Regions from separate parts of the Streptomyces sp. NPDC046303 genome, predicted to be linked through region 2. Evidence: riboswitches for the same ligand, from Rfam matches in the RefSeq annotation. Region 2 holds a riboswitch; the other holds the start of a gene.
What was found. A riboswitch is a leader RNA that binds a small molecule or an ion and turns the genes downstream of it on or off. The one in region 2 is predicted to bind ZMP and ZTP.
Positions count from the first base shown of each region.

Region 1: it holds a riboswitch for ZMP and ZTP, as region 2 does, so the genes downstream of both, ACZ6I1_RS10940 (bifunctional 5,10-methylenetetrahydrofolate dehydrogenase/5,10-methenyltetrahydrofolate cyclohydrolase) here and ACZ6I1_RS18005 (serine hydroxymethyltransferase) in region 2, are expected to answer to the same signal.

Region 1 is NZ_JBVJFA010000008.1:132,776-142,566, forward strand. Features, by position in the region: gene ACZ6I1_RS10930 (NAD(P)/FAD-dependent oxidoreductase) at 1-680, shown strand, start outside; gene ACZ6I1_RS10935 (hypothetical protein) at 717-1,601, shown strand; gene ACZ6I1_RS10940 (bifunctional 5,10-methylenetetrahydrofolate dehydrogenase/5,10-methenyltetrahydrofolate cyclohydrolase) at 1,669-2,514, opposite strand; ZMP/ZTP riboswitch at 2,603-2,696, opposite strand; gene ACZ6I1_RS10945 (methyltransferase domain-containing protein) at 2,753-3,514, shown strand; gene ACZ6I1_RS10950 (RNA polymerase sigma factor) at 3,730-5,313, shown strand; gene ACZ6I1_RS10955 (vWA domain-containing protein) at 5,318-7,111, opposite strand; gene ACZ6I1_RS10960 (ATP-binding protein) at 7,108-8,169, opposite strand; gene ACZ6I1_RS10965 (SRPBCC family protein) at 8,289-8,738, opposite strand; gene ACZ6I1_RS10970 (amino acid permease) at 8,781-9,791, opposite strand, start outside.
Region 2 is NZ_JBVJFA010000015.1:127,645-147,555, reverse strand. Features, by position in the region: gene ACZ6I1_RS18090 (cyclic nucleotide-binding domain-containing protein) at 1-621, shown strand, start outside; gene ACZ6I1_RS18085 (hypothetical protein) at 737-1,333, opposite strand; gene purN (phosphoribosylglycinamide formyltransferase) at 1,586-2,209, shown strand; gene purH (bifunctional phosphoribosylaminoimidazolecarboxamide formyltransferase/IMP cyclohydrolase) at 2,206-3,816, shown strand; gene ACZ6I1_RS18070 (hypothetical protein) at 3,910-4,515, opposite strand; gene ACZ6I1_RS18065 (bifunctional methylenetetrahydrofolate dehydrogenase/methenyltetrahydrofolate cyclohydrolase) at 4,845-5,705, shown strand; gene ACZ6I1_RS18060 (DUF3017 domain-containing protein) at 5,695-6,126, shown strand; gene ACZ6I1_RS18055 (malate dehydrogenase) at 6,380-7,369, shown strand; gene ACZ6I1_RS18050 (hypothetical protein) at 7,530-9,305, shown strand; gene ACZ6I1_RS18045 (hypothetical protein) at 9,286-9,702, shown strand; gene ACZ6I1_RS18040 (hypothetical protein) at 9,879-10,460, shown strand; gene ACZ6I1_RS18035 (carboxymuconolactone decarboxylase family protein) at 10,526-11,017, opposite strand; gene pdxR (MocR-like pyridoxine biosynthesis transcription factor PdxR) at 11,065-12,468, shown strand; gene ACZ6I1_RS18025 (DMT family protein) at 12,518-13,333, opposite strand; gene ACZ6I1_RS18020 (hypothetical protein) at 13,450-13,752, shown strand; gene ACZ6I1_RS18015 (glutathionylspermidine synthase family protein) at 13,767-14,957, shown strand; gene rocD (ornithine--oxo-acid transaminase) at 14,983-16,185, opposite strand; ZMP/ZTP riboswitch at 16,295-16,385, shown strand; gene ACZ6I1_RS18005 (serine hydroxymethyltransferase) at 16,420-17,688, shown strand; gene trpS (tryptophan--tRNA ligase) at 18,085-19,098, shown strand; gene ACZ6I1_RS17995 (2'-5' RNA ligase family protein) at 19,193-19,789, shown strand.

The sequences.
Region 1 (9,791 bases), on a different contig from region 2:
AACTCCTCGAGGGGAGGAAGCCCCTGACGGACGTCGCCGTCACCCAGGGCACCGCCAACCGCCGGATCTACTTCGAGAAGGCCGAACTGCCGGACGGGTTCTTCGCGGTGGGCGATTCGGTGGCCACCTTCAACCCGCTGTACGGGCAGGGCATGACGGTCGCCGCCCAAGGGCTCCTGGCCGTCCGCTCCCTGCTCCGGCAGAAGGGCCTCGCCCACCCCGGATTCGGCCGCGAGGCGCAGCGTGCGATCGCCCCCCAGGTGAGCACCGCCTGGGAGCTCGCCACCTCGCAGGACATCCTGTACCCGGGGGCCACCGGGATGAAGCCGCGCGCCGGAACCGGCCTGCTCAACGGCTACGTCAACCGGCTGATGACGGGCGCCACCACCCACGAGGCGCTCACCGCCGCCCTGTTCAAGGTGCTCACCATGAGCAGCGCGCCCACCCACTGGCTCCACCCGTCGGTGGTCTGGCACGTCCTGCGCGCCTCGGACCGGGGCGCGCTCAAGGCCCCGCCGCTCACCGCCGCCGAGCGGGCCGTCGCCGGGCTCGGCCCGGTGCCGGGGCCGGCGGGACCGGCGGCGCCCCCCGGCCCGGCAGCGCCCGCCCCGGCGGACCCGGCGGGCCAGGTCGGCTCCGGCCCCGCCGGCCCCGCCGACCCCGTCGGCCAGGCCCGGTGAGCGACGGGATCCTGCGCTTCCTGCCGGGATCCGTCATTGCTCCTGGCCCTGCTGATCAAGGCGCCGACGCTGCGCCGGGAGGGGAACCAGCCCCTGAACCGGGCGGCCTGCGCGCTGCTCGTCGTGGGCGCTCCCCTCACGTTCCTGGCGTCGCCGTCGACGGTCTCCGCGGTCAACCGCCTCACCGGCGTGGTGAACTTCTCCGCACCGCTGGTGTTCGGCCTGTGGGGCGGCGGCCCGCCCGCGGCCGTGCGGCGGGCCACCCGGCTGACGGTGGCCGTGTTCGGCGCGGTGACCGTGGCGATCGTCGTGCTGTTCGTGGTCGGCGACACCCCGGTGGAACGGGTCCGGGATCTGGACACGTACTACGCCACCACGCCGTGGATCCGCGAGATGATCGTCTGCTTCCTGCTGGCGCACACCGTGGGGACCTCGGCGCTGACCGTGCCGTGCGGCAAGTGGCTACGGCGCGCGGACCGGTCGCTGCGCCCGCTGCGGACGGGCCTGGCGCTGATCGTGTGCGGCGGTCTGCTGGACCTGGCCTGCCTCGCCGCGAAATGGGCCTCGGTGGCGGCGTGCTGGGCCGGCCGGGACTGGGGGGTCCCGGCGGACACGGCCCTGTCGCTGGCCTCCGCGGCGGCCCTGTTGATCGGTGCGGGGTTCGTCGTGCCGCTGGTCGGCGGGCGCAGCTCCCGGGCGAGGGCGTCCAGCGGGCCGGTGACCAGCCGGTACGGGTCCGGGTGCCCGCCCTCCGCGCCCGCCGCCCGGCGCCGGCAGGCCACGGCGAGCACGGCGGCGTCCGCGACGACGGCGGCCCGGGACTCGTCCAGTCCCGGCTCCCCCGTCGTGGCCGCGGCCCGGGAGGCGGCCGCCAGCGGCGGCCGGGCCCCGGTGGAGACCTCCACGCGCCGGGCGGAGTAGACCCCCCGCGCCGAGGTCGTACGACGCCCCGGACCGCACAGCCCGGGGCGTTCGGTCCGGCTGGGGCTCAGAGGTCCGCGAGGGCCAGCCCGGCCTGCGCGGCGGCGGCCTGGACGGTCTGCTCGAGCAGGACGGCGATGGTCATCGGGCCGACCCCGCCCGGTACCGGCGTGATCAGCGAGGCGCGGGCGGCGGCGGACTCGAAGTGCACGTCGCCGACGTTGCCCTCGTTGTAGCCGGCGTCCAGGACCACCGCGCCCGGCTTGATGTCCTCGCCGCGGATGAACTCGGCCTTACCCACGGCGGCGACCAGCACGTCCGCCTGGCGCACGATCGAGGGAAGGTCCCGGGTGCGGGAGTGGCAGTAGGTGACGGTGGCGTTCTGCTCCAGCAGCAGCATCCCGGCCGGCTTGCCCAGGATCGCGCTGCGGCCGACGACCACGGCGTGCTTGCCGGTGAGGTCCACGTCATAGGCGGCGAGCAGGCGCATGATGCCGCCCGGGGTGCAGGAGACGAAGCCCGGCAGTCCGAAGCCCATGGCGGCGAAGGAGTGCATGGTGACGCCGTCGACGTCCTTGCCGGGGGCGATGGCCTCGAAGGCGGCGCGCTCGTCGATGTGGTGCGGGACGGGGTGCTGGAGCAGGATGCCGCTGATCTCCGGGTCCTCGGAGAGCGCGGTGAGGGTGGCGACCAGTTCCTCGGTGGTGGTCTCGGCCGGCAGCTCCACGTGGCGGGAGGTGATCCCGGCCTTGGCGCAGCGGTTCTGCTTCATGCGCACGTAGGTCACGGAGGCGGGGTCCTCGCCGACCAGCACGGTCGCGAGGCAGGGCGCGGTGCCGGTGCGCTCGGTGATCTTCGCCGCGTAGGCGGCGGTCTGCTCCGAGATGCGGCGGGCGAGGGCGGTGCCGTCCATCAGCCGGGCGGGGGCGGTGGCGGGCTGGGCAGTCTGGGCAGTCGTCACGGGATCTCCTGAACGTCGCTGCGGTACGCGGTCGCGGTTCGCGGTTCGCCCAGGCGCGCGGCAGTCGACGTACGGGAGTACGCCGGGCCGCTCCCCGGTGGTGATCCACCCGAACGCCAGTCACGGCCCGTGTCCACTGTAGTCGACATATCCGGTGGTTCACCGGCGCCCGACCTGGGACGATCGCTGCATGACGCGCACTTTCGACCATCTTGTGGCGGAGGCGGAGTCGGTCTCCGTGGACGGCTGGGACTTCTCCTGGCTCGACGGCCGGGCCACCGAGCAGCGCCCGTCCTGGGGCTACCAGCGGCTGCTCGCGGAGCGCCTGGCGCGCGTCCGGTCCGCCCTGGACATCCAGACGGGCGGCGGCGAGGTGCTGGCCGGAGCGGGTCCGCTGCCCCCGCTGACGGCGGCCACGGAGTCCTGGCCGCCGAACATCGAGCGGGCGACCCGGCTGCTGCACCCGCTGGGCGCGGTGGTGGTCGCCGACTCCGACGAGCCGCCGCTGCCCTTCGGCGACGAGGCCTTCGAGCTGGTCACCAGCCGGCACCCGGTGACCGTCTGGTGGGACGAGATCGCCCGGGTCCTGCGGCCCGGCGGCACCTACCTGTCCCAGCAGGTCGGTCCGGCGAGCGTCTTCGAGCTGGTCGAGTTCTTCCTCGGCCCCCAGCCGGAGGAGGTCCGGCGCGCCCGGCACCCCGACGACGCGGTGGCCGGCGCCGCGAAGGCCGGCCTCGAGGTCGTGGATCTGCGCTCGGAACGCCTGCGTACGGAGTTCCACGACATCGGAGCCGTGATCTACTTTCTCCGGAAGGTGATCTGGATGGTGCCCGGCTTCACGGTCGGGCAGTACCGGGACCGGTTGCGCGAGCTGCACGAACGGATCGCACGCGAAGGCCCGTTCGTCGCGCACACCGCCCGCTTCCTCGTCGAAGCCCGCAAAACGGGCTGACGGCCGGGGGCGGACGGACTGGCTCGGATTTGGTTGCGCGGCCACAGCGTGGCGCAGGTCACTCAATTCAGCGCGTAACGAATCGACTCGGGCATGCGATGAACCGACAGGTGTCATCGCGCGGCCCCGGAATACAGACCCCCCTCGGGTCTGTTTCCCGAGTTCGCGCGATGATGTCCCGCCCGCCCTTATCTGTTCGCAACGAGAGGCTCCTTGTGTCGCTCAGCCCGTCCCGTACGTTCCCTCCGGAGATCGCCGAATCGGAGGCCCTCGTCGCGCTCGTCGAGCGCGGCCGCGAGCAGGGTCACATCAACGGTGACGATGTGCGCCAGGCCTTCGAGGCCGGCCGCATCCCGGTGGACCAGTGGAAGCGGGTCCTGCGCAGCCTGAACCAGGTCCTGGACGAGGAGGGTGTCGCCCTCCACGTCAGCGCCGCCCCCGCCACCAAGGCTGCTGCCAAGAAGCCCCGCAAGGCAGCCGCCGCCCCCGCCCGCACCGTGGCCAAGAAGGCTGCCGCGGCGCCGCGCCCCATCGGCGCGCGCAAGACCGCGGCCGCCGCGCCCCCGGCCACCGCTGCGGCGATATCCGCTCCCCCGGCCACCGGGGACGAGGCGACGGCCGAGGCCGCCGCCGAGCCGAAGAAGCGGGCGGTCAAGAAGACCGCGACCGCCGCGAAGAAGACCACCGCCAAGAAGACGGCGGCCAAGAAGACCAGCGCCAAGGACGCCGACGAGGGCGAGACCCCCGTGGTGGAGGGCGAGGACTGGGCAGCCGAGGACCTCGCCGACGAGGCCGAGGAGGAGACCCCCAAGGCCGGGGGCGCCCAGGGCTTCGTGCTGTCCGACGACGACGAGGACGACGCCCCGGCGCAGACGGTCATGGTGGCCGGCGCCACCGCCGACCCCGTCAAGGACTACCTCAAGCTCATCGGCAAGGTGCCGCTCCTCAACGCCGAGCAGGAGGTCGAGCTCGCCAAGCGCATCGAGGCGGGCCTGTTCTCCGAGTACAAGCTCGAAGAGGAGGAGGACCACAAGCCCGCGTTCAAGCGCGAGCTGGAGATCCTCGTCGAGGACGGCCGCCGCGCGAAGAACCACCTGCTGGAGGCCAACCTCCGCCTCGTGGTCTCCCTCGCCAAGCGCTACACCGGCCGCGGCATGCTCTTCCTGGACCTGATCCAGGAGGGCAACGTCGGCCTGATCCGCGCCGTGGAGAAGTTCGACTACACCAAGGGCTTCAAGTTCTCCACGTATGCGACCTGGTGGATCCGGCAGGCGATCACGCGTGCCATGGCCGACCAGTCGCGCACCATCCGCATCCCCGTGCACATGGTCGAGATCATCAACAAGCTCGCCCGCGTGCAGCGCCAGATGCTCCAGGACCTGGGCCGCGAGCCCACCCCGGAGGAGCTGGGCAAGGAACTCGACATGACCCCGGAGAAGGTCATCGAGGTCCAGAAGTACGGCCGCGAGCCGATCTCCCTGCACACCCCGCTGGGTGAGGAGGGCGACAGCGAGTTCGGTGACCTCATCGAGGACTCCGAGGCCGTCGTACCGGCCGACGCGGTGTCCTTCACCTTCCTGCAGGAGCAGCTCCAGTCCATCCTGGGCACGCTCTCCGAGCGCGAGGCGGGCGTGGTCTCCATGCGCTACGGCCTCAACGACGGCCAGCCGAAGACCCTGGACGAGATCGGCCGCGTGTACGGGGTCACCCGTGAGCGCATCCGCCAGATCGAGTCCAAGACCATGTCGAAGCTGCGCCACCCGTCGCGTTCGCAGGTGCTGCGCGACTACCTCGACTGAGCCCTCAGGCCAGTCGGAAGACCGGCCCTCGTGGCGTGAACGGCAGGGAGGCACCCTGCGGAACCAGGAAGGCGTGTTCGCGCCTGATCCGCAGGGTGTCGCACCAGCCGTCCGTGATCACGAGGACCGGGGCCCCGGGCGGGAAGTCCTCCGCCCGGTGCAGCAGGTCGATGCCCGGCTGCAGCTCGGTGCCGCCGCGGCCGCGGACCTGCACCCGGCCCGCGATCTCGGTGGGCGGCAGATAGCCCGCGTCGTACGGCGCCGCGTCGCAGAAGACGACGCGTGCCGCCGGTACGTCGCGGGCTTCCGCGTACGAGGCGATGGCGCCCAGCGCCTTGCCAAGGGTGGTGTCCATCGAGCCCGAGGTGTCCAGCACCACGCCGAAGGTGCAGCGGGCCACCTCCTCGGGCGGGAAGCAGCGGCCCGCGCGCGGGATGTCGGGGGTGGACGCCTGGCGGCGGGCCGGGCGCGCGTAGCTCCGCACGGGCACGGGCCGGGGCACGTACGCGTCGAACCAGCGGGCGAGCCGCGCGTCCCAGGGCACCGGCGGATGGGCCAGCGCCCGGATCTCCTGGACCAGCCCGGCGGGCAGCAGGCCCCGCTCCCCGTGGACGTGCAGGTCGAAGCCCTGGACCAGGCCGCGCCGGTAGAACTCGTCGAGGTCCGCGTACGGGCGCCCTGCGCCATGCGGGAGCGGCTCCCCCAGGATGTCCCCGGCGCCCTTGCCGCGCAGGGTCGCGAGCCGCCGCATCCGGCGCAGGTCGACGGTGATCCGGTCGTAGACCTCCTCGACCGAGAGCCCCTTCAGCAGCGGGTCGTACAGCAGGCCCTCCGGCATGCTCCCGACCCGCATCTCGACCAGCCAGCCGTTGACCACGTAGTCCGCGGCGACGTTGTGCAGGTACGGGTCGCGGGCGCCGCGGCGCTCGCCGTGGCGCAGGGCGGCGTGCAGCATCTCGTGGGCCAGGATGAACCGCCACTCCTCGTCGTCGAAGGTGCGCAGCGGGTTGATGTAGATCTCTCCGGCGGTGGCGCTGACGGCGGCGATGGCGATGTCCTGGGCGCGGGCCAGCTCGGCGTCGGCGACGACGGTCAGCCCGGCCGCCAGGCCGCCCAGCAGGGGGTACGAGGAGACGAACCAGTTCAGCGCGCGGTCCCAGGGGCGCTCGGTGCGGCCCTCGTGGCCGCCGGCGGCGACCATGGTGGCGGAGACGGCCCGGGTGAGGGCGTGTGCGAAGGCGGTCTCCCAGTCGGGGACCGCGTGCCCGAAGCCGCGCCAGCCCACCAGGACCTGGTCGGGGTGGGCCCCGGCGGTGCCGCAGTTCTCGTAGGCGGGCGGGATGCCGTCGCGGCGCCAGCGGGCGGCGAGCTGTTCCTCGTCGCCGCCGGGGTACTCGGCGGGGAGGTGGTCCGGGGCCCGGCCGACCGGGAAGGTCAGCAGGAAGCGGTTGACGACGGTGCAGCGGGCGGCGAGGGCGAAGCGGTCGGGCTGGGGGCGGTCCTCCCCCTCGGCGGCCGGTACGTGCCCGAAGCCGAGGTGGAGCAGGGCGTGGGCGAGCGCCCAGGCCCATTCCCGGGGCTCGGCCCGCTTCGTGGGGTGGACGTGCAGGGTGCCGTTGGAGGTGACGGCGACCAGCCCCCCGGCGGGGGTGTTCGCGCATCGGGTCTCGCGGCAGATCGTGCCCTGGACCGCGCCGAGGGCCGGGTTCCGCTTGACCAGGGCCAGGCCCTCGGCGAAGGCCTCGGCCGCCGGATCCGGCTTGCCCGCAGCGGCCTTGTTCCGCGAGGTCCGGCTCACCGGCGGGCCTCGACCAGGCGGGGCATGTCGCGTGCGGCCTCGATCAGGAACCAGCCGGGCAGCACCGGCAGACCGTCGGCGTCGCCCGCGATGACGGTCTGGGCGACCTCGACGGATATCTCGGCGAGCTGCACGAGCAGCGACTTGGCCCGGTAGGCGGTCTCGCGCACGGCGGGCGAGACGTGGGTCTTGTCGGCGGGGAGTTCCTTGACCAGGCGTCCCCGGAAGGCCTCCGCCAGGTAGTACAGCAGGTCCCGGTCCTCCGGGCGGCGCGGCCAGCCCGCGTCGCCCTTGATGATCGCCTCGATGCCGAAGGTGTGGCGGACGATCTTGGCGTAGCCGCAGAAGGAGACGGCGTGCGCGGGGGTGAGGGTGCCGTGCGCGACGACCTTCAGGGTCTGCTCGTCCAGGCCGGTCCCGAAGGAGTGCAGGGCGTCGGAGAGCATGTGCCAGGAGCGCGGCGTGGAGAACGCCTCTTCCGTCTTGGGCGGCTGCGACCACAGGTGGTCGGGGCGGTCCGTGAGGTAGTCGGTGACCCAGGGGTGGATGCCGTTCTCCCCGGCCCAGACCAGCCAGTCCCGCGCGGACGCCTGGAGGTGGACGTGGGTGAGGCGGTTGACGAGGGCGGAGGCGATCGGGCGGGCCAGCGCGTTGTCGGTGGCGCGGTTTCCTGCGCCGATGACGATGGAGCCGGCGGGCAGCTCGTACGAGCCGATCCGGCGGTCCAGGATCAGCGAGTAGAAGGCCTTCTGCACGTCGGGGCTCGCGGCGTTGAGCTCGTCGAGGAAGAGGCAGTACGGCTCGTCGCGGGCGATGGCCTCGGGCGGGCAGAAGACGGACCGGCCGTCACGGATCTGCGGTACGCCGATCAGGTCCTCGGGGGCGAGCTGGGTGCCGAGCAGGCTGACGCATTCCAGGCCGAGCGAGTCGGCGAACTTCCATACCAGCGAGGACTTTCCGATGCCGGGAGCGCCCCACAGGAACACGGGCCGCACGGTGGCGAGGCCGAGGAGCAGTTCGGGGATCTGGGCGGGGGTGACGGTGACGGCAGCCTGCACGGGCGTGGATGTCCTTGGGAGTTCGGGTGCGTGGTGCGCCCAGTGTGGGCGCACCACACCGCCCGCGGCACCCGGTTTTCCCGGCGCCCCGGCGTCAGCTCGTGCAGGCGGCTCGGGGGTCAGCTCGCGGAGTGCTCCAGCAGGTGCTTGAGCTTCTCCTCGCTCCGGGGCATCTCCTTGCGCATCTTGGGCTTGACCGCGAGGGGGACCAGCGCCCTGCCCAGGCCGTGGCCCTCGAAGTCGACGGACAGGGTGAGGCGGGATCGGGCCCCGCCGTCGAGGGGTTCGATGCGGCCCCGTACGTCGGGGCGGACCGGTCCGTCGACGCCGTGGATGTGCCAGCTCCTCGGCGGGTCGAGTTCCGTGAACTCCATGGTCGAGGGCATCCGGCGCTTGCCGAACTGCCGGGTGACGACGACCCGCGAACCGACGTGGACGGGGAGGTCGCCCATCGGAACGGCGGACACGGCGCTGTCCTGCCACTCGGGCAGGTGCAAGGGGTCCGTGATGTAGGAGTAGACGTCCTCGGGCCTGCGGTCGATGTCGATGCTGTTGCTGATCGCTGACATGGCGACCCCTTAGAGCCCCCCTGGGTGGCCTCTCCTTCCAAACTACCGCGCGGGCGTGGCGGCCGCGCGCCTCCTGCGGCCGGCCATCACGGCGTGGACCGCGACCCCGGCGAAGAGGAAGAGCACGCCCTGGTAGACGGCGGCGTAGCCGGAGCCGGCCACCAGCCACATGGAGAAGGCGAAGGCCAGGGCGGCGAGGGCGCCGTCGCGGATCAGGCGCCCGGGGCGGACGCGATCGGACTGTCCCGAGAGCAGGAAGTAGAGCTGCGCGGCGGTCGAGAGCAGGTACGGGACGGTGGCGGTGAAGGTGGTCACCAGCACCAGGATCTCGAAGACCCCCTCCGAGCCGGCTGTGTAGTTGTAGACGGTCAGGGCGGAGGCGAGGACGACGGTGACGACGACGCCGGCCACCGGGACGCCGCGTCGCTTCGTCGCGAAGACCTTCGGGAAGAGCCCGTCCCTGGCCGCGGCGTACGGGGTCTGCGCGCTGAGCAGGGTCCAGCCGTTGAGGGCGCCGACCATCGAGATCACGGCGGCGCAGGCGACCACCGTGCCGCCCCACGTACCTCCGAAGATGGAGTTGACGGCGTCCGTGAAGGGCGCCTGGGAGGAGACGAGGGTGTCGTGGGCGACCAGGCCGAAGACGGAGAGGGTGCCCAGCAGGTAGACGGCGGCCGCGCCCACGGTGCCGAGGATGGTGGCCCGGCCGACGTTGCGCGCGGGGTCGCGCACCTCGCCGGCGCTGACGGCGGCGGACTCGACGCCCAGGTAGCTGAAGAGCAGGATCGCGGCGGAGGCGGAGACGGCTCCGACGGCGGTGTGGTCGGTGGCCCTGAAGGGGCCGAGGTTGGCCGGGTCGAAGAAGAACAGGCCGCCCACGGCGACGAACAGCAGCGGGGCGAACTTCAGGACGGTGGAGACGAGCTGGACGGCGCCGACGTACCGGGTGCCCGCCAGGTTGGCGAGCGCGGGGAGCCACTGCACGGCGAGGGCGGCCAGGCACAGGGACCACGTGTGCGTGCCGATCGCGGGGAAGAGGACCGCGAGGTAGCC
Region 2 (19,911 bases):
CACATCATGGGCAGCGGCGTCATCAAGGAAACGACACCCCACGGCACCACTCGTCTCTGGCGCAGGGGCGCGATCCTCGGCGACATCAGCCGGGTGATGCTCAGGAAGGGGGCGACCGACGAGTCGGGTTCCCGGGGGGTGGGGCCCCACATCACCTTCCTGGCCACCGGGGCTTGTCTGAGCCTCACCGCCCGCACGTTCGCGTCCCTCATCGAGAAGGAGCCCGTGCTGGCCCTGCTCCTCGCGCAGTTGACCAACGAACGTTCCGGGATCGTCGAGTCGGTCTACGCGGCCTCGAAGGCCGACCCGGTGATCCGGGTGGCACGGCTCCTGGATTACCTGGTCGTCGGATCCGGCAGGTCCCGGAAGGGAGTCGAACGCTTCAGGTGGACCCGGACCGGGCACCACGCGGTGCCCGCGGAGGCGCTCACGCTCACCGGCCCCAGCCAGGTCGACATCGCCGATGCGCTGGGACTTGGCCGGACCACGGTCGAGAAGGCGATCGCCTCCCTCCGTGCCGAAGGGATCCTGACCGCGCTGGCACCGGGCACCCGGTCGAACCGGTACTACGAGGTGATGGACTTCGGTCGTCTGAGGTCCCTGGCCCGCGCGGCCTCTTGACCGCTCCGCGCCGCCCCCGCCCCCGCTCGGTACGCGCCGACGAGGGCCGGGGCGGAGCGGGAGCCGGCCCCGGCGGGGGCTGCGAGAAGCGGGAAGCGGGGGCGCAGAGCGATCGTCAGCGGCGGACCTTCAGGATGTCGCCCAGGACGTTGTCCGGCAGGAGCGTGTTGCACCGGAGTTCCGCCGTGTGCGTCAGGGCGTCGTCGCGGCAGACGTAGAAGTCCTTGTACGCCAGCTGCACGGCGTACGAGCTCATCGCCAGCAGGATCGCCAGTGACGCCGTGACCAGGCCGCTCACCGCCGCCGTGCGCTGGGGGCGGGCCGCCTCGCCCAGGGCCGCCAGGCCGCCCGGGGAGCTCGGGCCGCCCTCGGCGGATTCCACCGCCGGCTTGCCCCGCAGGGCGCTGATGCCCCAGTACAGGGCGAGCGCGCCCAGCAGCAGTCCCACCGACGGGATCCCGAAGATCCCGAAGAAGAAGCCCCACATGCCGGCCAGCAGCGCGTAGCGGGCGCGGCGCTGGATCGGGTCGGTCGGGTCCCAGCGCGCCGGCCCGCCCCGGCCGCCGCCCTCGGGTTCCTGCCGGCCGCCGCCGTCGCCGTCCGCGCCGTTGCCACCGCCGCGCGGCTGCCACGGCTGATCGGGCCGGCCTTCCGGGGGAGCCGCGAAGGGATTGTCGTCGGTGGGGGAGTCGGGCTGGCGGCGGTCCGGCATCGGGTGTGTTTCTTCCCCTGTGTCATGGACGTCAGGGCGACGTCGCGGCGGAGGCCAGGTGGGTGAGGCCTGTGCGGCTTGTAGGCCAGACGCTACCGCCCGCCCGTCACCCCGTCCCTCGGGGGCCGTCCCGTGTGCCGGTATCGTTGCAGGCGGTCGGTGACTTCGTATGGTTCCCCGTATATCGGTACCCCGAAGTTTCGTATGACCACACAAAGACGAACACCGCATTCCCGTGAGAAAGGGCCTCCCATGGCCGCCTCCCGCCTGGTCGTGCTGGTCTCCGGTTCCGGCACCAACCTCCAGGCCCTGCTCGACGCCATCGACGCCCACCCCGGCGGACCCGAGGGCTTCGGCGCCGAAGTCGTCGCCGTGGGGGCCGACCGCGAGAACATCGCCGGTCTGGAGCGGGCCGAGAAGGCCGGGATCCCCACCTTCGTGTGCCCGGTCAAGGCGTACGGCAGCCGTGCGGAGTGGGACGCCGCCCTCACCGAGGCGACCGCCGCCCACGCCCCGGACCTCGTCGTGTCCGCCGGGTTCATGAAGATCGTGGGCAAGGAGTTCATCGACCGCTTCGGCGGCCGGTTCATCAACACCCACCCCGCCCTCCTCCCCGCCTTCCCGGGCGCCCACGGCGTACGGGACGCGCTCGCCTACGGAGCGAAGGTCACCGGCTGCACGGTCCACTTCGTGGACTCCGGCGTGGACACCGGTCCGATCATCGCCCAGGGTGTCGTCGAGATCCGGGAAGAGGACGACGAAGCCGCTCTCCATGAGCGCATCAAGGAAGTCGAGCGCGAGCTGCTCGTCGACGTCGTGGGGCGCCTGGCCCGGCACGGCTACCGCATTGAGGGACGAAAGGTAACAATCCAGTGACCGCCGTAGAGCGCGTAGAGACCGCAGACAGCGCAGACAGCAACGAACCGACCACGACCCAGCGGCCGATCCGGCGTGCGCTCGTCAGCGTCTACGACAAGACGGGACTGGAAGAGCTGGCCCGCGGGCTGCACGAGGCGGGTGTCGCGCTCGTCTCCACCGGCTCCACGGCCTCGAAGATCGCCGCGGCCGGGGTGCCCGTCACCAAGGTCGAGGAGCTCACCGGCTTCCCCGAGTGCCTCGACGGCCGCGTCAAGACGCTGCACCCGCGCGTACACGCCGGCATCCTCGCCGACCTGCGCCTGGAGGACCACCGCAACCAGCTCGCCGAGCTGGGCGTGGAGCCCTTCGACCTGGTGATCGTCAACCTCTACCCCTTCCTGGCCACCGTCCAGTCGGGTGCCACCCCGGACGAGTGCGTGGAGCAGATCGACATCGGCGGCCCGTCGATGGTCCGCGCCGCCGCCAAGAACCACCCGTCGGTCGCCGTCGTCACCAGCCCCGCCCGCTACGCCGACGTGATCGCGGCCGCCCAGGGCGGCGGCTTCGACCTCACCGCGCGCAAGCGGCTGGCGGCCGAGGCCTTCCAGCACACCGCCGCCTACGACGTGGCCGTGGCTTCCTGGTTCACGAACGCGTACGCCCCGGAGCCGGAGGCGGTGCTGCCCGAGTTCCTGGCCGGCGCCTGGGAGCGCAAGTCGACCCTCCGCTACGGCGAGAACCCGCACCAGGCCGCCGCGCTCTACACGGACGGTCAGCCCGGCGGGCTGGCCAACGCCGAGCAGCTGCACGGCAAGGAGATGTCCTTCAACAACTACGTGGACACCGAGGCCGCCCGCCGGGCCGCCTACGACCACGAAGAGCCCTGCGTCGCGATCATCAAGCACGCCAACCCGTGCGGCATCGCCGTGGGCACGGACGTCGCCGCGGCCCACCGCAAGGCGCACGCCTGTGACCCGCTGTCGGCCTTCGGCGGTGTCATCGCCGTCAACCGCCCGGTGACCGTCGAGCTCGCCGAGCAGGTGGCCGAAATCTTCACCGAGGTCATCGCGGCCCCCGGCTACGAGGACGGCGCCGTCGAGATCCTCGCCAAGAAGAAGAACATCCGGGTGCTCAAGGTGGACGGCACGCCGCACCAGCCGGGCGACCTCAAGCCGGTCTCCGGCGGTGCACTGCTCCAGCAGTCGGACGTCTTCCAGGCCGAGGGCGACGACCCGGCCCACTGGACCCTCGCCACCGGCGACGCGCTGTCCGCCGACGAGCTCGCCGAGCTCGCGTTCGCGTGGAAGGCCTGCCGGGCCGTCAAGTCCAACGCCATCCTGCTCGCCAAGGACGGCGCGTCCGTCGGCGTCGGCATGGGCCAGGTCAACCGCGTCGACTCGGCGAAGCTCGCCGTCGAACGGGCGGGCGCCGAGCGCGCGCAGGGCTCGTACGCCGCCTCCGACGCCTTCTTCCCCTTCCCGGACGGGCTGGAGATCCTCACGGCCGCCGGTATCAAGGCCGTGGTCCAGCCGGGCGGTTCGGTCCGTGACGAGCAGGTCGTCGAGGCCGCGAAGAAGGCCGGCGTGACGATGTACTTCACCGGGACCCGGCACTTCTTCCACTGATCCGGCCCCACCGGAACGGCGTACGGAACGGCGAAGGCCGCGACCCGCAGCACACACTGCGCGGGTCGCGGCCTTCGCCGTACGCGGGGGCGATCAGTAGCGCGGGCGCTTGAACCAGGCGGCGCCGGAGCTGCTGACCACCGAGGCGAGGATGATGCCGCTGATGGCCAGGCCGACGATGCCGCCGTAGATGGCGGAGCCGCCGTTGGCGGAGGCGTTGGCGAAGTTGCCGAGGCTGCCCAGGATGGACAGCGAGGCGAAGACGATCGTCGTGATGCGCACGCCGTTGCCGCCCTTGGCGAACTTGGCGCCGAGGACGATGGCCAGCACGCCGAACACGACGACGATGACGGCCACGAGGATGAGCACACCGCCGACGACGTCACCGGCGGCGCTGCTGGAGTCGGTGCTCGACAGGGCGGCGCCACCGACGGCGGCGATGATGCCGAAGAGGATCTGCAGGCCGCCGATGATGAAGAGCAGCACGCGCGAGGTCTTCAGCAGGCCCGGCATCTCCATGGGCATGCCCGGGTAGCCGCCGGGGGCACCGGGGTAGGCCTGGGGGGCCTGCTGCGGGTAGGCGTAGCCGCCCTGCGGCGGAACGCCCTGGGGCGCCTGCTGCGGGTAGCCGTAGCCGGGCTGGCCCTGCGGGGCCGGGGGCTGCTGGCCGTACGGGTTGTTCGGGTCGCCGAAGCTCATCTTGGGGTGTTCCTCCGTGGAAGTGCGGGGACGCACGGCACGCGCGGAGGAAAGCTGTGTTCTACGGTCCGCCCCCCGGCACTGCCCGCGGCACTCTTTTCCGGTCATCGTCGTCCGACCGGACCGGACTTGTCCAGCCGGGCGCTCCGGGGCCGGTGACTTGTTGTGCAAGTGCAATGAACCCAGCGAACCCAGCGAACCCGGTGAACCCCGAGAAACGCGGAGAACCGGCCGTGAACCGCCGTGAACCGCCGTGAACCCCGTGAACCGTGCGAGCACGCGAGCGCCTTGACTGGAACCGGGGGCACTCCATCCGGGAGGATGGCCACATGACCGCCCAGATTCTCGATGGCAAGGCCACCGCCGCCGCGATCAAGTCCGAACTGACCGTCCGTGTGGCGGCCCTGAAGGCCCGGGGCGTCACGCCCGGCCTCGGCACCCTGCTGGTCGGTGACGACCCGGGCAGCCGCTGGTACGTCAACGGCAAGCACAAGGACTGCGCCGAGGTCGGCATCGCCTCCATCCAGCGCGAACTTCCCGAGACGGCCTCCCAGGAGGACATCGAGGCGGTCGTACGGGAACTCAACGCCAATCCGGAGTGCACGGGCTACATCGTCCAACTCCCGCTGCCCAAGGGCATCGACACCAACCGGGTCCTGGAGCTGATGGACCCGCTGAAGGACGCCGACGGCCTGCACCCCATGTCGCTCGGCCGGCTGGTCCTGAACGAGCCCGGCCCGCTGCCCTGCACCCCGTACGGGATCGTCGAACTCCTGCGCCACCACGGCGTCGGGATCAACGGCGCGCACGTCGTCGTCCTCGGCCGGGGCATCACCGTCGGCCGCTCGATCGGCCTCCTGCTCACCCGCAAGTCCGAGAACGCCACCGTGACGCTCTGCCACACCGGCACCCGCGACCTCTCCGGGATGCTGCGCCAGGCGGACATCGTCGTCGCCGCGGCCGGCGTCCCGCACCTGGTGAAGCCGGAGGACGTGAAGCCGGGCGCGGCCGTGCTCGACGTGGGCGTCAGCCGCGACGAGAACGGGAAGATCGTCGGCGACGTGCATCCCGGCGTCGCCAACGTGGCGGCCTGGATCTCCCCGAACCCGGGCGGCGTCGGCCCGATGACCCGGGCCCAGCTCCTCGTCAACGTCGTCGAGGCCGCGGAACGGAGCACCAGTGCGGGCTGAGCGGGACGACGAGCGCGCGGCGTCCGCCGACGCCGCACGGTCCCGGCGCTTCCCGTCCGTCACCCGCGACACCGCCCGCCCCGAGGGCAGCGGCCGGGCCGTGCCCGGGGCCGTGTCCACGCCCGCCCGCCAGTGGCCGATGCTCAGCGTGCTCACCGCGACCGCGGCCGGGCTGCTGGCCACGGCGATGGGACATCCGCGGATCGGCTGCCTGGTGATCGGCGTGGCCCTGATCACGGCCTCGGTGCTGCGGCGCGTGCTCCCCTCGGTGGGGATGCTCGCGGTGCGCTCCCGCTTCACGGACATGGTCACGTACGGGCTGCTGGGCGTGGCGATCACGCTGCTCGCGCTGGTGATGGAGCCCAAGCCGCTGCTGAACCTCCCGTTCCTGGAAACGGCGGTCCGCTTCACCGTCCGCTGAGCCGCCGCACGCGGGCGACGCCGTACGTTCGCCCGTCCGGCGGTGCCGGCGCGCCCGGACGCGGAGGGGAAGGCCCTCCCGGCCTGCGCACGCGCGGCCCGTGTGCCCCGCACCACACACACCGGGGGATTGGGCCGCGCCAAGGTCGGATAGCCTGACGCCGGACTGTCTCTTCACGTCAAGATTCACAGCGAAGCGGCGTCCGCACATGGGGCGGGGACGCCCCACCGCCAGCTGTCTAACGGAGAAGGCCATGACCCGCACTCCCGTGAATGTCACCGTCACCGGCGCCGCCGGCCAGATCGGCTACGCGCTGCTCTTCCGCATCGCCTCCGGCCACCTGCTCGGCGCGGACGTGCCGGTCAAGCTCCGCCTCCTGGAGATCCCCCAGGGCATGAAGGCCGCCGAGGGCACCGCCATGGAGCTCGACGACTGCGCCTTCCCGCTGCTCAAGGGCATCGACATCTTCGACGACCCGAACCAGGGCTTCGAGGGTGCCAACGTCGCGCTGCTCGTCGGCGCCCGCCCCCGTACCAAGGGCATGGAGCGCGGCGACCTGCTCTCCGCCAACGGCGGCATCTTCAAGCCGCAGGGCAAGGCCATCAACGACCACGCCGCGGACGACATCAAGGTCCTCGTCGTGGGCAACCCGGCCAACACCAACGCGCTCATCGCGCAGGCCGCCGCCCCGGACGTACCGGCCGAGCGCTTCACCGCGATGACCCGCCTGGACCACAACCGCGCGATCTCGCAGCTGGCCGCCAAGACCGGCGCCGCCGTCTCCGACATCAAGCGCCTCACCATCTGGGGCAACCACTCGGCGACCCAGTACCCGGACATCTTCCACGCGGAGATCGCCGGCAAGAACGCCGCCGAGGTCGTCAACGACGAGCTGTGGCTCGCCGAGACCTTCATCCCGACCGTCGCCAAGCGCGGTGCGGCCATCATCGAGGCCCGTGGCGCGTCCTCGGCCGCCTCGGCCGCCAACGCCGCCATCGACCACGTCCACACCTGGGTCAACGGCACCGCCGAGGGCGACTGGACCTCCATGGGCATCCCGTCGGACGGCTCCTACGGCGTCCCGGAGGGCATCATCTCCTCCTTCCCCGTCACCACCAAGGACGGCAAGTACGAGATCGTCCAGGGCCTGGACATCAACGAGTTCTCCCGCGCCCGCATCGACGCCTCCGTCGCGGAGCTCGTCGAGGAGCGCGACGCGGTCCGCGGGCTCGGCCTCATCTGATCGCGGCTCCACAGCTCTGAAAGGCCCCGGCGCCCAGCGCGCCGGGGCCTTTCGGCATGTCCGCGCAGCGCGCCCGCGGCGCACGTTTTTGGCGTGATCCGCCCTGTGCGGGCTCCGCGGGACCCCGTACGGTTTCCCCCCACACCTGAGGGGGGACTCGGTGAGTGGTACCACTGCGGAGGACGGCAGAGCGCCCGTCCACCCGTCGCAGACGGAGGCCGGACGGCTCCTCTGCGCCGGTGTCTATCTCGACCCCGCGTTCCGCGACCGGGTGATCGACGAGCTGTACGTCCACGAGGAGCGCTTCACCGCGCCCTCCTACGGATTCGACGCGGCCCGCGTCCTGGCCCACGCCCTGCGCGCCCGGCGCATCGAGATCGCCTGGGCGGTGGCGGTCGTCGCGGTCTGGGCCCTCGGGCTGCTGCTGCTCCAGACCTTCATCGTCTTCCTGATCGTCCCGGCGCTCCTGCTCAGCGGCGCCGGGGCGATCAAGCGGCGCCGCGACCGGACCGGCCGCGGCCCCCGGATCGTCGAGTACCTCCTGCGCGGGTACGCCGTCTGGATGCTCGGCAACGTCCTGTGGGGGGTGGTCGCCGGTTTCGCCGACGACCTCGTGAGTCCGATGCGCTTCTCGGAATCCGGCTGGTTCCTGCCGTACCTCGGCGAGACGGTCGTACGGAACCCGCTCGGCATCTTCGTGGAGTGGCCGCTGATGGGGCGGTTCCACGGGGAGGCGTACTCGTGGGTCGCCGTACTCGTCTTCCTCCTGCTCACGACCGTCGCCGGGCTCCAGCGCGGGCATCTCGCCCGCGTCCTGCACCTGTCGCTGGACCGTGAGGGCTACGCCGCCGGGGCGGGAGACCTGGTGGTGACGGGCCGGCGCTTCGGGCGGGCCCGCGCACGGATCCAGCGGATCCAGCACGCGCCCCTGGTCCTGTACGACGTGGCCAATCCGTTCTGCGGCGCCGGCCAGGCACACCTGCCGTGGCAGCTGTCCGTCGAACTGCGGCCGCGCGATGGCGGCGAGGCGCAGGCACAGGCGCTGGACAACGCCCAGATCGTGGACCGGATCCGGCCACGGCTGGAAGCCCTGCGCGTTCCGTCGCCGCACGGCTCGCGGGAGGCGGAGGCCTCCGTACTGGACCGTCTGCGCGAACTGGTCATCGACGAGTGCGTGTTCCTGCCGGCCGACGGGCCGCCCGACGTCGACTCCCTGGACCTGTCGGACGAGGCGTTCGCCGAGCACCGCGCCGCCGCCGTCGAGGAGGGCGGCGAGCGCCGCCGGCACTTCCTGCGCGTGCGGATCGGCGGCTGGGACGAGAACCTCGTCGTCACCGTCTTCATCCGCGTGCACACGCAGGGCGGCATGCTGATGCTGGAGGTGGCGCCGCACGTTCTGCTGCCCGTCCGGCCGGACTTCCAGCGGGCCGACGACACCGTCCAGCGGCAGCGGCGCAACTCCGTCTTCGCGAAGGTGGTCTGGGCGGTCGTCAACGGTGCGGGCGCGCTCGGCCCGGCGGTGCCGGCCCTGGTGCGCGCGGCCCGCATCCCGTGGCGGACGGCCACGGCGGGGCACGGCGTGGCGATCCCGGCGGGACCGGCCGTCTCCGTACGCGAACTCGCCTCGCAGACCGACGCCTCGCTGTTCCAGCTGATGGACCTGGACCGGTACCTGAAGACCGTCCAGGAGCGGATCGTCGGCGGGGTGGCCGAGGCCCTGCACGAGGCGGGCTGGCACACCAAGGAGTTCGCGGAGCGGGCCGTCAACGTCGCGGAGGGCGCGGTGTTCATCCAATCGGTGCACAACAGCGCCTTCGGCATCGGCGGCGTGAGCCACAACAGCGCCGTCAGCCACCAGGGTCCGGAGCCGGGCCGGGGCACGGGTGCGGGTGCGGGCAAGGAGAAGGGGAGAAGCGGTGGCAGCGAGCGGTGGTAGCGGCGGCGGTGGCGGTGGTGGCGGTGGCTCGGAACAGTCCGCGGTACGGATAGGCGACATCCACGGCAGCAGCTTCAGCATCGGCGGCTCCCACAACACCAACAGCACCGTCCACCACGGTGGCGGTACGGGGGACGGGCCGCAGCCGGGCGCCGAGGAACTCCTGGAGGCCGTACGGGAGCTGCGCGCGGCCCTCGTACGCCTGCCCCGCAGCCCCGACCGGGCGGCGCTGGACGGAGAACTGGACGAGGTGGCCGGGGTGTTGGAGGCGGGCGGCGAGGTGCGTCCGGGCCTGCCGGCCCGGCTGCGCGGGGCGCTGGAGAGATGGGCCCCGCTGGTGGACTCCGTGAGCGCGGCCACCGCCCTGGCGGCCCTGCTGACGACGCTGGGCGGCTGACGGTGGCCGAGGGGGAGGGCGGGGTCCGCTGGAACCCGCGGTCGCAGCGGTGGGAACGGGAGGCGCAGGCCCCGGCCGTGCCCCCTGCGCAGGCCCCGGCTGTGCCCCCTGCGCAGGCTCCGGCCGCGTCCCCGGCGCAGGCCCCGGCTGAGGCGCAAGGGGCGGCTGATGCCCCGGTGGGCTCCCCGTACGCGTACCCGCCGGAGCCGGCCCCCGAGCGGCGCCGGCGGATGCTGCTGGTGGCGGTGACGGCGGCCGGCGTGGCCGTGCTGGGCGCCGCCGCCGTGGCCGGGTGGCTGTACCTGGACCACAAGGGCCCGGACTCCGGGCCCGCGCGGGCCGAGTACACGCAGGTGCGGGACACGGTGGCCGGTTTCTCGGTCCGCATCCCCCCGGGCTGGGAGGCCAGTCCCGGTGAGACCGGATACGGGGCCGTCTACCGCCCCGCCGGAGGCGACCGGAGCGCGGGGCTCCAGGTCTTCCGGGCCACCGACGACACGATGACCGCCTGCCAGATCCTGCGCGAGTCCACGGTGGAACTGAGCAAGAACCCCGGCTACCGGGAGATCTCCAGGGAGCCCGTCGACGGTGACGGCTGCGAGCAGGTCTACGAGTACGAGGCCGCCCACGCCGTCGTCCGGCTCCTCGTCGCCTCCGACGACACCCGCTGGGTACTCCTGGTCTACGGCCCCAAGACCGACGTCCCCCTCGTCCGCAAGCAGCTCGCGACGGCGGTCGGATCCTTCCGGACGGACTGAGCGGGAGCCGCGGGAGCCGCGGGAGCGACGGGCGCCGGGCACCGCTGCACCGCCATCCGGCCGGATCAGCTGTGGTACATCCCCGGCGTGTAGTGCCCCGGCACCATGCGCGTCGTGACGCCGATCCGGTTCCAGACGTTGATCGTCGCGATCACGGCGATCAGCTGGGCCAGCTCGCGCTCCTCGAAGTGCTTCGCGGCCTTCTCGTACACCTCGTCCGGTACGAATCCGTCGGTCAGGACCGTCACCGCCTCGGTGAGTTCGATCGCGGCGAGCTCCTTCTCCGTGTAGAAGTGCCGCGACTCCTCCCAGGCGCCCAGCTGCACGATCCGCTCGACGCTCTCACCGGCCGCGATGGCGTCCTTGGTGTGCATGTCCAGGCAGAACGCGCAGTGGTTGAGCTGCGAGGCCCTGATCTTGACGAGTTCGACGAGGGCCGGGTCCAGGCCCTTCTTGGCGGCGATCTCCAGGCCCAGGACGGCCTTGTAGACCTCGGGGGCGAGCTTCGCCATGTGCATGCGGGGGGTGTGCTCGGTCGCGTTCTGCGTGTTCGTCATGTGATCCACCGTAGGAGACGGGCGGCCCGCCGCTATGGTCCATATCCATGACGGAATCCTGGGCCACTTTCGGCGCCGACCTGCATCTCGACCTCTCCGACGGGCGCGGACTGCGGGCCGGTCTCACCGAGGCGCTGCGCGAGGCGGCGCGCAGCGGCCGGCTGGCGGCCGGGACCCGGCTGCCGTCCTCCCGTTCGCTCGCCGTGGACCTGGGGATCGCGCGGAACACGGTCGCGGAGGCCTACGCCGAACTCGTCGCCGAGGGCTGGTTGACGGCCCGTCAGGGCTCGGGCACCCGGGTCGCGGAGCGGGCGAGGCCGCGCCGGGCGGCGGCGGCCGTCCGCGCACCCGGCGGCCGCCGCCCCGCGCGCCGCGGGCTCGCCTACAGCCTGCTGCCCGGCTCCCCGGACCTGAGCGGCTTCCCGCGGGCGGCCTGGCTCTCGGCGGCCCGGCGGGCGCTGACCGACGCGCCGAACGAGGCCTTCGGGTACGGGCCCGACGGGCGCGGCCGGCCCGAGCTGCGGGAGGCGCTGACCGGGTACCTGGCGCGGGCGCGCGGGGTGTACGCGGACCCGGAGCGGATCGTGCTGTGCGCCGGCTTCGCGCACGGGCTGACTGTGCTGGCCCGCGTGCTGCGGGCGCGGCGGGTACGGGAGATGGCGGTGGAGGGGTACGGCCTGGACGTCCACCGGAACCTGCTCACGGGGGCGGGCCTGCGGACCCGGCCGCTGGGGGTGGACGGGGACGGGGCCCGCACGGGGGAGCTGACCGCCGGGGTGGGCGCCGTCCTGCTGACCCCGGCGCACCAGTTCCCGACCGGGGCCGCCCTGACACCGGCCCGCCGGGCGGCGGCGGTCGACTGGGCCCGCACCACCGGCGGGCTGATCCTGGAAGACGACTACGACGGGGAGTTCCGCTACGACCGCCAGCCGGTGGGCGCCCTCCAAGGGCTGGACCCGGACCGGGTCGTCTACCTCGGCACGGCGAGCAAGTCCCTGGCGCCGGGGCTGCGGATGGGCTGGATGGTGGTCCCGCCGGGGCTGCTGGACGAGGTCCTGGCGGCCAAGGGCGTGAGCGACTGGACCTCCAGCGCGCTGGACCAGCTCACCCTGGCGGAGTTCATCACCTCGGGGGCGTACGACCGCCACGTGCGCGGCATGCGCCTGCGCTACCGGCGCCGCCGGGACGAACTCGTGGCGGCCGTCGGCGACCGGGTCGGCGTATCGGGGATCGCGGCGGGCCTCCACGCGGTGCTGGACCTCCCGGCGGGGACGGAACGCTCGGTCCTCCAGTCGGCCGCCTGGCAGGACCTGGCCGTGCAGGGCCTGGGCTGGTTCCGCCACCCGGAGGCGACCGCCGCCCCGCGCGACGCCCTGGTCGTCGGCTACGGCACCCCGCCGGACAGCGCCTGGACCCCCACTCTGGCGGCCCTGTCGGCGGCGCTGCCGTGAGGTCCGCCGCCGGGTGCGGAGCCCCAGGAGCGGCGCAGCCGGGGCCGGGTCACGTCGTAGGGGCCGGTTCCCCGAAGCGGGACAGGGCCAGGGAGCCGGCGAGGGCCACCGCGAAGCCGAGGACGGCCAGCCAGGTCAGGCCCTCGCGGGTGCGGTCGCCGAGCCAGGCCACGCCGGCGACCGCCGGGCCGACCGTTTCGCCCAGGACCAGGCCGGCCGTCGCCGCCGTCACCGAGCCGCGCTGCAGGGCCGAGGTGAGCAGGAGGAAGGCCGCGCCGCCACCCAGGAGGAGGGCGTACAGGGCGGGGTTGCCCAGGTCCGGAACGGAGTCGATGAGGCGGACGGCGACCTCGACGACGCCGAAGCCGGTGCCCGAGGCCAAGCCGAGCACCAGCGCCCGCGGCCCGTCGGGGAGCCGGCCGGCCGCCGCGCCGACCAGCAGCACCAGCCCCGCCACTCCCAGCAGCCCCAGTTTCAGGGCGAGCGAGCCCGCCCCCGAGCCCTCCTCGCCGGAGGCCAGCCCCAGCATCAGCAGCCCCGCGCACACCACCGCCACCGCGCCCCACTCCGTACGCGACAGCCGGACGCTCAGCAGCCGGGCCGCGACCACCGCCGTCACCGCCAGGCTCGCGGCCAGCGCGGCCCCGACCGTGTAGAGGGGGACGTGGCGCAGCGCGATGATCTGGAGCACGAAGCCCATCGCGTCCAGGCCCAGACCGGCGAGATACCGCCACTGCCGGAGCGCCCGCAGGAACAGCGCCGGGTCCACTCCGGATCCCGTCCCCGGCTCCGCCGCCCGCGCCGCGACCGCCTGCAGAACGGACGCCGTACCGAAGCAGGCCGCCGCACCCAGTGCGCAAATCATCCCAATGAGCACGAACTGACTCTAGGTCACGGATCTGAGGACGGCCGGATTCCATCGGCCCGGGGCCCCGCTCTAGTCTGTCGGCAGCACGCCAGGACCTAGGGGGAGCAGCAGGTATGGACACCAGCAGCACCAACAAGCGCCGTATGCGCTCCGGCGCCGTCGCACTCGGCGGCATGGGCCTGCTCGCGGCCACGCTCGTGGCCTGCGGCAGCAGCAACGAGCCGGACAAGCGCTGCGCGTCGCGCTCCACGCTGGAACACCTGAACAACAAGGAGTGCAAGAGCGGCGGCAGCGGCGCGTACTACTACGGCGGCACCGTCCACAACGGCAAGGTCACCGGCGGCAGCTTCGACAAGTCCGCGGTCACCCGCGGCGGCATCGGGGGCCACTCCAGCTCCGGCTCCAGCGGCGGCTGAGGAAACCGGAACCCATGCAGCGGCACACCATCGAGCCCCGCCCCGACTGGCAGAAGACCGTCGAGGAACAGGGGCTGATCTACCCCCTCACCCGGTACCCCGACGACTCCCTGCGTCCCTACTGGGACGAGAGCGCGTACTACGCCTTCACGCTCCCCGAGGTGGAGGCGCTGGAGAACGTGGTCGAGGAACTGCACGCCATGTGCCTGGCCGCGGCCGCGCACATCGTCGAGCACGACCGGTTCGCGGACCTCGGCATCACCGACCCCCGACTGGCCTCGCTGATCGCCGAATCCTGGCGCCGCCGCGCCGAACAGCCCTCCCTCTACGGCCGTTTCGACCTGCGCTACGACGGCAGCGGCAGCCCGGCCAAGATGCTGGAGTACAACGCCGACACCCCGACCTCCCTGGTGGAGGCGGCCAGTCCGCAGTGGTTCTGGATGGAGGAGCGCTTCCCCGGCGCCGACCAGTGGAACTCCCTCCACGAGCGCCTCGTCGACGCCTGGCGCCGGCAGGCCGAACTGCTGCCGCCCGGCCCCCTGCACTTCGCGCACTCCGAGACCGACGAGCTCGGCGAGGACCTGATGACGGTCGCCTACCTGCAGGAGACCGCCGAGCAGGCGGGCCTGGACACCCAGGCCCTGTCCGTCGAGCAGATCGGCTGGGACAGCCTCTCCGGCCGCTTCGTGGACGAGAAGCTCCGCTTCATCCGCAGCTGCTTCAAGCTCTACCCGTGGGAGTGGCTGGCCACGGACCAGTTCGGCCCGCAGGTCCTCGGCACCTACGACCACGGCGGCGGCTCCGGCACCACCTGCTGGATCGAGCCGCTGTGGAAGATGCTGCTGTCCAACAAGGCGCTGCTCGCGATCCTGTGGGAGCTCTTCCCGGAGCACCCGAACCTGCTGCCCGCCTACCTCGACGGCCCGCGCGAGCTGGCCGAGGAGGGCGGTTACGCCGCCAAGCCGCTGCTCGGCCGCGAGGGCGCCGGGGTCACCCTCCACGAACCCGGCGGCGAGCCCTTCGTGGCGCGGGACGACGAGAAGTACTGCTTCCAGGGCCTGGCCCCGCTGCCCGACTTCGACGGCAACCGGGTGGTGCTCGGCGCGTGGGTCGTCGAGGACGAGGCGGCGGGGCTCGGCATCCGCGAATCGGCGGGGCCGGTCACGGACGAGTACGCCCGCTTCCTGCCCCACGTGATCCTGTAGGGAGCAGCAGTACCCGGCCGGATGGTCAGGCGAGGACGGACCGGAGCTGCTCCAGGCCCCAGTCCAGGTCCTCCTTGCCGATCACCAGCGGCGGGGCGATCCGGATCGTCGATCCGTGGGTGTCCTTCACCAGTACGCCCCGTTCCATCAGCTTCTCGGAGATCTCCCGTCCGGTCCCGCGGGACGGGTCGAGGTCCACGCCCGCCCACAGCCCCCGGCCCCGTACGGCGGTCACCGCGCCACCGCCGACCAGCAGGTTCAGCTCCCGGTGCAGGTGGTCGCCGAGCTCGGCGGCGCGCTGCTGGTACTCGCCGGTCTTCAGCATCGCGATGACCTCCAGGGCGACGGCGCAGGCCAGCGGGTTCCCGCCGAAGGTGGACCCGTGCTCGCCCGGCCGGAACACCCCGAGCACGTCCCGGTCGGCGACCACGGCCGAGACGGGCACCACCCCGCCGCCGAGCGCCTTGCCGAGGACGTACACGTCGGGGACGACGCCCTCGTGCTCGCACGCGAAGGTCCGGCCGGTGCGGCCCAGCCCCGACTGGATCTCGTCCGCCATGAACAGGACGTTCCGTTCGCGCGTGAGCTCCCGTACGCCGCTCAGGTACCCGGCGGGCGGCACCAGCACCCCCGCCTCGCCCTGGATCGGCTCCAGCAGGACGGCGACGGTGTGCGCGGTGACCGCCGACTCCATCGCGGTCAGGTCGCCGTACGGGACGATCTCGAAGCCGGGGGTGTAGGGGCCGTAGTGGTCGCGGGCCTCGTGGTCCGTGGAGAAGGAGACGATCGTCGTCGTCCGGCCGTGGAAGTTGTTCGCCGCGACCACGATCTTGGCGTGGCCGTCCGGGACTCCCTTGACCTCGTACCCCCACTTGCGGGCGGTCTTCACCGCCGTCTCCACGGCCTCCGCGCCCGTGTTCATGGGCAGCACCATCTCCTTGCCGCACAGCGCGGCGAGTTCGGCGCAGAAGTCGGCGAAGCGGTCGTGGAAGAAGGCGCGCGAGGTGAGCGTGACGCGGTCCAGCTGCGCGTGGGCGGCGTCGAGCAGGCGGCGGTTGCCGTGCCCGAAGTTGAGCGCCGAGTAGCCGGCGAGCATGTCCAGGTACCGGCGGCCCTCCACGTCGGTCATCCACGCGCCGTCCGCGGACGCGACGACGACGGGCAGCGGGTGATAGGTGTGCGCGCTGTGCGCGTCGGCGGAACGGATGGCATCAGCAGTTGTCGACACGGGGTCTCCGATCGTCCGTCAGGCCTGTGACGAGGGTGGCGTCACCCTCCATCCTCGCTCGCGGACGGCACGGAGAAACCTTTCCCGCGGCGCGCCCGCTAAGGTGGTCGGTACGCACGGCGACTGGCGTACGGAGAACGAACTCCGGGGGAGTCGTGCGCGCTCGACCGCACACAGGGCCGCTCGCCTGGGCCTCGCGGGGTACCGATCACATCGACCCCGGAGGAGCCCGCCATGTCCGCGAGCCGCCATCCCGCCCTTTTCGCGACCGACCCCGAGCTGGCGTCGTTCGTCGCGGCGGAGGAAACCCTGCAGGCCGAGACCCTGCGTCTGATCCCCAGTGAGAACTACGTGTCCGCCGCCGTCCTCGAGGCCTCGGGCACGGTGCTGCAGAACAAGTACAGCGAGGGCTACCCGGGCCGCCGCTACTACGAGGGTCAGCAGAACATCGACCGGGTCGAGGCACTGGCCGTCGAGCGGGCGAAGGGCCTGTTCGGGGTGGACCACGCCAATGTCCAGCCGTACTCCGGCTCGCCCGCGAACCTGGCCGTCTACCTGGCCTTCGCGAAGCCGGGCGACACGGTGATGGGCATGGCGCTGCCGATGGGCGGGCACCTGACGCACGGCTGGGGCGTCTCGGCGACGGGTTCGTGGTTCCGGGGCGTGCAGTACGGGGTCCAGCCCGGCACCGGGCTGATCGACTACGACGCGGTGCGCGACCTGGCTCTCGCCGAGCGCCCGAAGATCATTTTCTGTGGCGGTACGGCGCTGCCCCGCACGATCGACTTCGCCGCCTTCGCGTCGATCGCCGAGGAGGCCGGCTCCGTCCTCGTCGCGGACGTGGCCCACATCGCGGGTCTGATCGCGGGCGGGGCGCACCCGTCCCCGGCGGATCACGCGGACGTGATCTCGACGACCACGCACAAGACGCTGCGCGGGCCGCGGGGCGCGATGCTGATGTGCCGGGAGGAGCACGCGAAGGCCATCGACAAGGCCGTGTTCCCCGGGCTCCAGGGCGGGCCGCACAACCAGACGACGGCCGGTATCGCGGTCGCGCTGCACGAGGCGGCGCAGCCGGCCTTCGTCTCGTACGCGCACGCGGTCGTGGCGAACGCCAAGGCCCTGGCGGAGGCCCTGCTGGCGCGGGGCTTCGACCTGGTGTCGGGCGGTACGGACAACCACCTGATCCTGATGGACCTCACCTCGCGGGACGTGCCGGGCAAGGTGGCGGCCAAGGCCCTGGACCGGGCGGGCATCGTGGTGAACTACAACACGGTGCCGTTCGATCCGCGCAAGCCGTTCGACCCGTCGGGGATCCGGATCGGCACGCCGTCGCTGACGTCGCGCGGCCTCGGGACCGGCCACATGCCCCAGGTCGCGGAGTGGATCGCGCGGGCGGTCGACGCCGCCGCGAAGGGGGACGAGGCCGCGCTCGGGACGATCCGGTCCGAGGTCGCGACCCTGATGGCCGCCCACCCGGCCCCGGGCCTCCCGCTGTCCTGACCCTGCGGCGGCGGGGCTGGATGTCGCTCGGCGAGGCCGGACTGTGTGGTGCCCTGCGGTCCATCCAGCGGCGCTGAACAGGCGGCAGCGGCCACATCCAGCCCGCCCGGCGTTCGAGGGCGCACCCGGGCCGAAGGCGCCGGGTCCGTGTCGGAGGCACGGCCGCGCCCTGCGTGGGGGCAGCGCCCGCCGAGCCCCGCCCAGCGGCGCCGCAAGGCCGCGCCCGGGAGCCGCGCGGCACGCTCCGAGCGGAAAGCGGCCGCTTGGCCGGGGCGGGATCCGGACGGGCCTCTACCGGGCGGTACGGCGGCCCGGCGCGGGGCCGCCCGCCGCGACGCGGAAGGATCCGGCCGGCGGCGGGCCCGAGCCCGCCCCCGCACCTGAGAGAATGAAGCCATGGCTTCTGATCGTCCTCGCGCGCTCTCCGGCATCCAGCCCACCTCCGGCTCGTTCCACCTCGGGAACTACCTCGGAGCCATCCGCCAGTACGTCGCCCTCCAGGAGACGCACGACGCGTTCTACATGGTGGTCGACCTGCACGCGATCACCATGCCGCAGGATCCGAAGGACCTCCGCGCGAACACCCGCCTCTCCGCCGCGCAGCTCCTCGCCGCCGGCCTGGACCCCGAGCGCTGCACGCTCTTCATCCAGAGCCACGTGCCCGAGCACGCGCAGCTCGGCTGGGTCATGAACTGCATCACCGGCTTCGGCGAGGCCAGCCGGATGACCCAGTTCAAGGACAAGTCCGCCAAGCAGGGCGCCAACAACGCCACCGTCGGGCTGTTCACGTACCCGATCCTCCAGGTCGCCGACATCCTGCTCTACCAGGCGGACGCCGTCCCGGTCGGCGAGGACCAGCGCCAGCACATCGAGCTGACCCGCGACCTCGCCGAGCGCTTCAACCAGCGCTTCGGCCAGACCTTCACCCTCCCCGCCGCGCACATCGTCAAGGAGGTCGCGAAGATCTACGACCTCCAGGACCCGGCGATCAAGATGTCGAAGTCCGCGTCCTCGCCCAAGGGCCTGATCAACCTCCTCGACGAGCCCAAGGTCACCGAGAAGAAGATCAAGAGCGCGGTCACCGACACCGAGGCCGAGATCCGTTTCGACACGGAGAAGAAGCCCGGCGTCAGCAACCTGCTCACGATCTACTCGACCCTCACCGGCGAGACGATCCCCGCCCTGGAGGCCCGCTACGAGGGCAAGGGCTACGGCGCGCTGAAGACCGACCTGGCCGGCGTGATGGTCGATTTCGTCACACCCTTCAAGCAGCGTACCCAGGAATACCTGGACGACCCGGAAACGCTGGACTCCATCCTGGCCAAGGGCGCGGAGAAGGCCCGCGCCGTCGCCGCCGAGACCCTCGCGCAGGCGTACGACCGCCTCGGATTCCTGCCCGCCAAGCACTGACGCGGGCACCGGGGCAAAGAGGCCCTGGCGAGACCGGGGGTGCTGGCCTCACACTGGCGGCAGCAGTCCATCCCGACACACGGAGGAGAGATACGTGGGGACCGTAACGCTCGGCGTTTCGATCGCGGTCCCGGAGCCGTACGGCAGCCAGCTCCAGCAGCTGCGCGCCGGCTTCGGGGACGCCGCCGCGCACGGCATCCCCACGCACGTCACCCTCGTCCCGCCGACCGAGGTGGAGGCGGACCGGCTCCCGGGGATCCGCGCCCACCTCGCCGAGGTCGCCGCCGCCTTCCGGGCCTTCCGGATGCGGCTGGAGGGGACGGGAACCTTCCGCCCCCTCTCGCCGGTCGTCTTCGTCCAGGTCGTCGAGGGCGCCGAGGGCTGCACCCGCCTCCAGGGCGAGGTCCGCGACCCCGACGGGCCGCTCAGCCGCGAGCTGGCGTTCCCGTACCACCCCCACGTCACGGTCGCCCACGGGATCTCCGAGGAGGCGATGGACCTGGCGTTCGCGACCCTCGCCGCGTACGCGGCCGAGTGGGTCTGCGCGGGCTTCGCGCTCTACGAGCAGGGCTCGGACGGTGTCTGGCGCAAGCTGCGCGAGTACCCGTTCGGCACCGGTCCGACGGGCGTCCCGGCGCAGCTGGGGTCACCGGCCGACGAAGCGGCCGGGACGACGGCGCTGCCTTCCTGACGGAGCGGCCGCAGGGCCTGGTAGGTGTGGAACCTGAGCCTGCGCAGGACCAGGGCGTGGAACGGACGGTCCGTCCGGGGCACTTCGCGAAAAGTCACAGTCGACGACCGTAGTACCCGAAA